DNA from 2 places in the Paenarthrobacter nicotinovorans genome. Region 2 is predicted to be linked to the other one. Evidence: predicted binding sites of a transcription regulator. Region 2 holds the regulator's gene; the other holds the start of a gene.
What was found. The regulator HrcA, encoded in region 2, represses chaperone genes, less so after heat shock. The targets are predictions, from matches to a motif close to TTNGCACTCGNNNNNNNCGAGTGCNAA.

Region 1 (3,207 bases), 1.3 Mb from region 2:
GCGGCGCTTGGGGTCGGACGCGTAAATCGCCAGGCTGATCTGTCAGCAGCAACCAGCAAGGACAACGCTTCACCATGACCAAATATGCCAGGGACGAATTCGACCAGGTCCCACAGAACACCTCCCGGCAGGGCGTTCATCGCGACGGCCAGGACATCGCGCGTCCCACCTTGTGGCCGGTTCTGACTGTTGGAGCTGTGGCTCTGGTGCTCGGCCTCGTAGCGTTCCTCATCCTGCCGAACCTTGGGCTTGTCGCGCCCAGCGCGTCGTCAAACGTCTCGACGCCGGTACCCCAGCAAACATCCACCTCGCCGTCCGCTGCGCCTTCCGAATCGAGCAGCGCCCCGCCCGCTTCCAGCGAACCGAGCACCCAGCCGACGCCGTCGAGCACTCCGTCAGCGACGCCGTCATCGGCGCCGGTAGACAAGAGCGTTCCGGTGGCGGTTTACAACGGGGCAGGTACTGCCGGCTTGGCGGGCAGGGTTGCAGGCCTGGTGCAGGGCGGTGGCTGGACGCTCAGCACGGTAGCCAACTGGGGCGGCATTCCCCAGCAGACCTCGGTGATCTTCTACAACGCTCCGGCGCAGAAGGCCAATGCAGAGGCCTTGGGAACCCTCCTGGGCATCCAGACGATCATTGAGACCCCGGATGTGCAGCAGCCGCTGGTTGTCGTAGCGGGACCCGGCTACCAGTAACGGCGCGGCTCCACGGCCCAAAACGGCCAACTCGGTTAAGCCTCAATAACAAAACCAGCACCCCGCCCATTGGGGGCAGCGCCGGCGGAGTGACTGTGGTTACAGTGGACTAATTCCGGTCCGGAGATCCCGGCAACCGGTCTTGGCTACTGCGAAAGTGTGGGCATCATGGCATTGGGAACCGTCAAATGGTTCAACGCCGAAAAGGGCTACGGATTCATCACTGTGGATGAGTCCGGCGACGACGTCTTCGTGCACTGGTCGGCTATCCAGATGGATGGCTTCCGTGCCCTCGAGGAGGGCCAGAGGGTTGAGTTCGAACTGGGGGAGGGCCAGAAGGGACCGCAGGCCGAGGGTGTTCGCGTCGCCTGACTTTCAGGGTTGTCCCGCATCGCCATCAGCTATCGGCTGAAACCCGTGTTTTTACTGCGAAAAGTGGAGACTCTGCTTGCACTCTCCCCGGTCGAGTGCTAATTATTGATTTAGCACTCCTGCGGTTCGACTGCTAAATCCGGCCCGGGTTTCCCCGGTGGCGGACAGTGGTGGGATCGCTGGGAGATCAAGAAACACCTTGGTGGGGTGAGGTTCGGAACGCGGGGCATACAGAGGCCGCACGTGAAGGACCGTCCGTCGCGGGCACCCCATCTGACAGGTACCTTCTTAACGACTGTCCCGAAAGGACTACCGCCGTTATGGCCAAGATCATTGCATTTGATGAAGAGGCACGCCGCGGCCTCGAGCGGGGCCTGAACATCCTCGCAGACGCCGTCAAGGTCACCCTCGGCCCGCGTGGACGCAACGTCGTCCTCGAAAAGAAGTGGGGCGCCCCCACGATCACCAACGATGGCGTTTCCATCGCCAAGGAGATCGAGCTGGACGATCCTTACGAGAAGATCGGTGCAGAACTGGTCAAGGAAGTTGCCAAGAAGACGGATGACGTCGCTGGCGACGGTACCACCACTGCAACCGTCCTCGCCCAGGCACTGGTGAAGGAAGGCCTGCGCAACGTTGCCGCAGGCGCCGACCCGCTGTCCCTCAAGCGCGGTATCGAGAAGGCTGTTGAGGCAGTCATCAGCGAACTGCTGGCCTCCGCCAAGGAAATCGAAACCAAGGAAGAGATCGCAGCTACGGCTTCCATCTCTGCCGGTGACCCGGAAATCGGCAGCCTGATCGCCGAAGCCCTGGACAAGGTGGGCAAGGAAGGCGTCATCACGGTTGAAGAGTCCAACACCTTCGGCCTGGAACTTGAGCTCACCGAAGGCATGCGCTTCGACAAGGGCTACATCTCCGCTTACTTCGTCACGGACGCAGAACGCCAGGAAACGGTCCTCGAAGACCCGTACATCCTGATCGTCAACTCCAAGATCTCCAACGTGAAGGAACTCGTCACGGTTCTGGAGAAGGTCATGCAGTCCAACAAGCCGCTGCTGATCATCGCCGAAGACATCGAGGGCGAGGCCCTGGCCACCCTGATCGTCAACAAGATCCGTGGCACCTTCAAGTCTGTTGCCGTCAAGGCTCCGGGCTTCGGTGACCGCCGCAAGGCCCAGCTGGCCGACATCGCCATCCTCACCGGTGGCCAGGTCATCTCCGAAGAAGTTGGCCTCAAGCTCGAAAACGCCGGCCTGGACCTCCTCGGCACCGCCCGCAAGGTTGTTGTCACCAAGGACGAGACCACCATCGTTGAAGGTGCCGGCGACGCTGACGCAATCGCAGGCCGCGTGGCCCAGATCCGCGCCGAGATCGAGAACTCCGACTCCGACTACGACCGCGAGAAGCTGCAGGAACGCCTGGCCAAGCTGGCCGGCGGCGTTGCAGTCATCAAGGCCGGTGCCGCCACCGAAGTTGAGCTCAAGGAACGCAAGCACCGCATCGAGGACGCAGTCCGCAACGCGAAGGCTGCTGTTGAAGAAGGCATCGTTGCCGGTGGTGGCGTTGCCCTCATCCAGGCAGGCGCCAAGGCATTCGCCAACCTCACCCTGCAGGGTGACGAGGCAACGGGTGCCAACATCGTCAAGGTTGCCATCGACGCACCGCTAAAGCAGATCGCTTTCAACGCCGGCCTGGAGCCGGGCGTTGTGGTGGACAAGGTTCGCGGCCTTCCTTCCGGCCACGGCCTGAACGCTGCCACGGGCGTCTACGAAGACCTTCTGGCTGCCGGCGTCAACGACCCCGTAAAGGTCACCCGCTCGGCTCTCCAGAACGCTGCTTCCATCGCTGGTCTCTTCCTGACCACCGAGGCTGTTGTTGCAGACAAGCCCGAGAAGAACGCTCCGGCTCCCGGCGGCGACGACATGGGCGGCATGGGCGGCTTCTAAGCCCCACAGCTGTAGCGATACAGCGCCAGGCTCACGCTTGAAAACACGCGACGGCGGTCCCCACTCCGGTGGGGGCCGCCGTTGTGCGTCTGCGGCCAGGTTTTCTGGAGCCTGCTGCTGCTGGCTGCCGGGGCGCGGGCGCGTTTAAGTGTCGGTGCGGTCTGGCAGGATTAATGCATGACGATTATTGCTGC
Region 2 (3,207 bases):
GCTGTGCACTGCGCCCAGCAGGCGCTGCCAGCCCAGCCCGATGTCCTCCGCTGTTTCGTGGGGCCAACCGAAGGCCGTGAGAATCCCGGTCTTCCAATCAGTGCCGCGGGCAACGGCGGGCCATTGCTCGATGCCCAGGACCTTCGGCCGGATGGCCTGCCACACGTCCACATAAGGGTGGCCCACGATCAGGACGTTGCCTGCAGCGCCGGGGACAGTCATGGCCTCGGCTGCGATCCGGGACTCCTTTGAGCCCGCCACGAGGTGGTCCACCAGGATGCCAAGGCGGCGGCCGGGACCGGGTCGGAAGTCGGCAATGGCGGACTTGAGGTCGTCCACGCCGTGGAGCGGTTCCACCACAATTCCTTCAACACGGAGGTCGTCACCCCAGACTTTCTCCACGAGTTCAGCGTCGTGCTTGCCCTCCACCCAGATGCGGCTGGCCTTCGCGACCTGCGCCCGTTGCCCCTGGACCTTTACCGAACCCGAGGCCGTGCGATTCGCCTGAACCGCTGAAGCGGGCCGGCGAGGGGCCGGAGGCATCAACCTGATCGCTTGTCCTTCGAGAAGGAATCCGTACCCGAGTTGGAACGACTTCGTTTTACCGCGCCTGTCCTCGAGCGACACGATGTGCATGCCACCGGTCTTTTCCACCCGGGTGACTTCGCCCACCCATCCTGACTGGACGTCTTCGAGGACCATGCCGCGTTGCACCGGCACCTCAGGGAGCTGGCGTTTGGCTGGAGCGGTCAGGTCCTGCGGGCCCCAATTGTCGAAAGCCAAGGAATTCCTACCTCTGTGGTGATGTGAAAGGGGACAGGGGCGGGTTGCCGTCAGCCGGTATCGGGACGCCGCCCTGGATGCAGTCCTCGGACGGTTTCAATGCTAACAACGTGGTGGCTCATACTAGACTTGTTAGCACTTGGGCATGTTGAGTGCTAAGTGTGCGGTGATCCATTGGAGGTCCCGCGGGGACCGGTCCCATGGACCATGGCAGTCGTCAGGAGGTGTAGCAATGAGTGAGCCACGCAAATTGGAAGTGCTGCGTGCCATCGTTGAGGATTACGTGCATTCCCGGGAGCCGGTGGGATCGAAAGCCCTCGTTGAGCGTCATCACCTGGGTGTTTCCAGTGCCACCATCCGCAATGACATGGCTGTCCTGGAAGAAGAAGGTCTTATTGCCGCCCCGCATACCAGCGCCGGCCGAATCCCCACTGACAAGGGCTATCGCCTGTTCGTTGACCGCATCTCCCAGGTCAAGCCGTTGTCCGCCGCCGAGCGTCGGGCAATTCACTCGCTGCTTGAAGGACCCGACGACGTCGATGACATTCTTGAGCGCACAGTACGGCTCCTTTCCCAGCTGACCAACCAGGTCGCCGTCGTGCAGTATCCCCACTCGCACCGCGCATTGGTCCGCCACGCGGAGTTCGTTCTGCTGGCCCCCAAACAGGTGCTGGTGGTCCTCATTGCGGACACCGGGAGCGTCGTGCAAAAAGTCATCGACGCCGGTTCGGACGTGGGGAACGAGGCTTTGATGTTGTTGCGGTCACGATTCCTTGGCAGCATCGCCGGCACCCAGCTGGCACTCCTGCCGCAGGTGTTACCGTCGGTGGTGGCCCTTTGCCCGCCGGATCTTCGTGCCCTCGCCCAAAGGCTGGCCACTGGCTTGGAATCCCTGAGCGACACCAGCCGTGAGGAACGCATTCTGATGGCCGGTACGGCCAACCTCGCACGTTCCAACGTTGACTTCCCGCTAAGCATCGGTCCCGTGCTTGAGGCCCTTGAGGAACAAGTTGTCATGCTCCGGTTGTTGTCGGACATGGGAGACGATCCCCGGGGCGTGACAGTCAGCATTGGCCGGGAGAATCCGTACGACGGCCTGGCCGAGGCCTCTGTAGTGGCCACCGGCTACGGTTCCGGCGCCAAGGTGGGAATCCTTGGACCGACCCGCATGGACTATCCCACCACCATGGCAGCAGTTCGTGCCGTGGCCCGTTACCTTTCCCGCATTCTCGGCGGCTGAACACCGGCCCGGGAAAACATCCGCAGTACAACCAGGAAGAGATACCGACTTTGAGCAGCCACTATGACGTTTTGGGAGTCTCGCCGGAAGCCACCGGGGAAGAGATCAAAAAGGCGTACCGCAAGTTGGCGCGGAAACTCCACCCGGACGTAAACCCGGGTGAAGATGTCGCGGAGCAGTTCAAGGCCGTGACGCACGCTTACGAAGTGTTGTCAGATCCCCAGAAGCGCCGCGTCTACGATGCCACGGGCAACGAGAACGGCACTGATAACGGCTTCGGCGGCGGCTACGCCGGCCAGGGCTTCGCCTTCCAGGACATCTTCGACACTTTCTTTGGCGGCGGCGGTGGACACGGAGGGCCCGCCTCCCGTGTACGACGTGGCCAGGACGCCCTTATCAGCGTTCGGATCGACCTCAAGGATGCCGTGTTCGGCGTCAACAAGAAGCTTGAAGTGGACACAGCCGTGGTCTGCCCCACCTGCGACGGCAGCTGCTGCCGCCCGGGCACCCACCCTGAACGCTGCGACATTTGTGGTGGCAGCGGCCAGGTTCAGCGCGCCGTCCGCTCCATTCTGGGGCAGGTCATGACCACCGCCCCCTGTGGTTCCTGTGAAGGCTTCGGCACCGTCATCAAGGATCCCTGCAACGAATGCAACGGCCAGGGACGCATCAGGAGCCGCCGTTCGCTCACCATCAAGGTTCCCGCCGGCGTCGCTACCGGTACGCGAATCCAGCTGTCCGGCCAGGGCGAAGCAGGACCTGCAGGTGGTCCGGCCGGTGATCTGTACGTGGAGATCCGCGTCAACAACGATTCCACGTTCGTACGCGAAGGCGACGACCTCCACGCCACCCTCAGCGTGCCCATGACGGCTGCTGCCTTGGGGACCGACGTGCAGCTTGAGACGTTCGACGGCGCACAGGACATCGAAGTGAAGGCAGGCACGCAGTCCGGAGAGGTCATCACCCTTCGTGGCCTCGGCGTAACGCACCTGCGGGGCTACGGCCGCGGCGATCTGAAGGTTCACCTGCATGTGGAAACACCTACCAAACTGGACCATGCACAGGAAGAACTCCTCCAGCAGCTTGCCAAGCTCCGCGGCGAGCAGTTCACCGAAGGAAAACTGGTGGCCAGTGGTGGCATGTTCGCAAAGCTCCGGGACAAGCTCGGTAACCTGTAGCGGTGA

Region 1: the regulator HrcA is predicted to act here: its motif matches at 1,178-1,204, upstream of groL (chaperonin GroEL).

Annotation. Positions count from the first base shown of each region.
Region 1 is NZ_CP089293.1:937,227-940,433, forward strand. Features, by position in the region: gene JMY29_RS04520 (DUF3263 domain-containing protein) at 1-25, shown strand, start outside; gene JMY29_RS04525 (LytR C-terminal domain-containing protein) at 75-695, shown strand; gene JMY29_RS04530 (cold-shock protein) at 864-1,067, shown strand; gene groL (chaperonin GroEL) at 1,388-3,013, shown strand; gene JMY29_RS04540 (ribonuclease HI family protein) at 3,191-3,207, shown strand, end outside.
Region 2 is NZ_CP089293.1:2,278,694-2,281,900, reverse strand. Features, by position in the region: gene JMY29_RS10630 (DUF3097 domain-containing protein) at 1-783, opposite strand, end outside; gene hrcA (heat-inducible transcriptional repressor HrcA) at 1,016-2,023, shown strand; gene dnaJ (molecular chaperone DnaJ) at 2,074-3,201, shown strand; gene JMY29_RS10615 (16S rRNA (uracil(1498)-N(3))-methyltransferase) at 3,204-3,207, shown strand, end outside.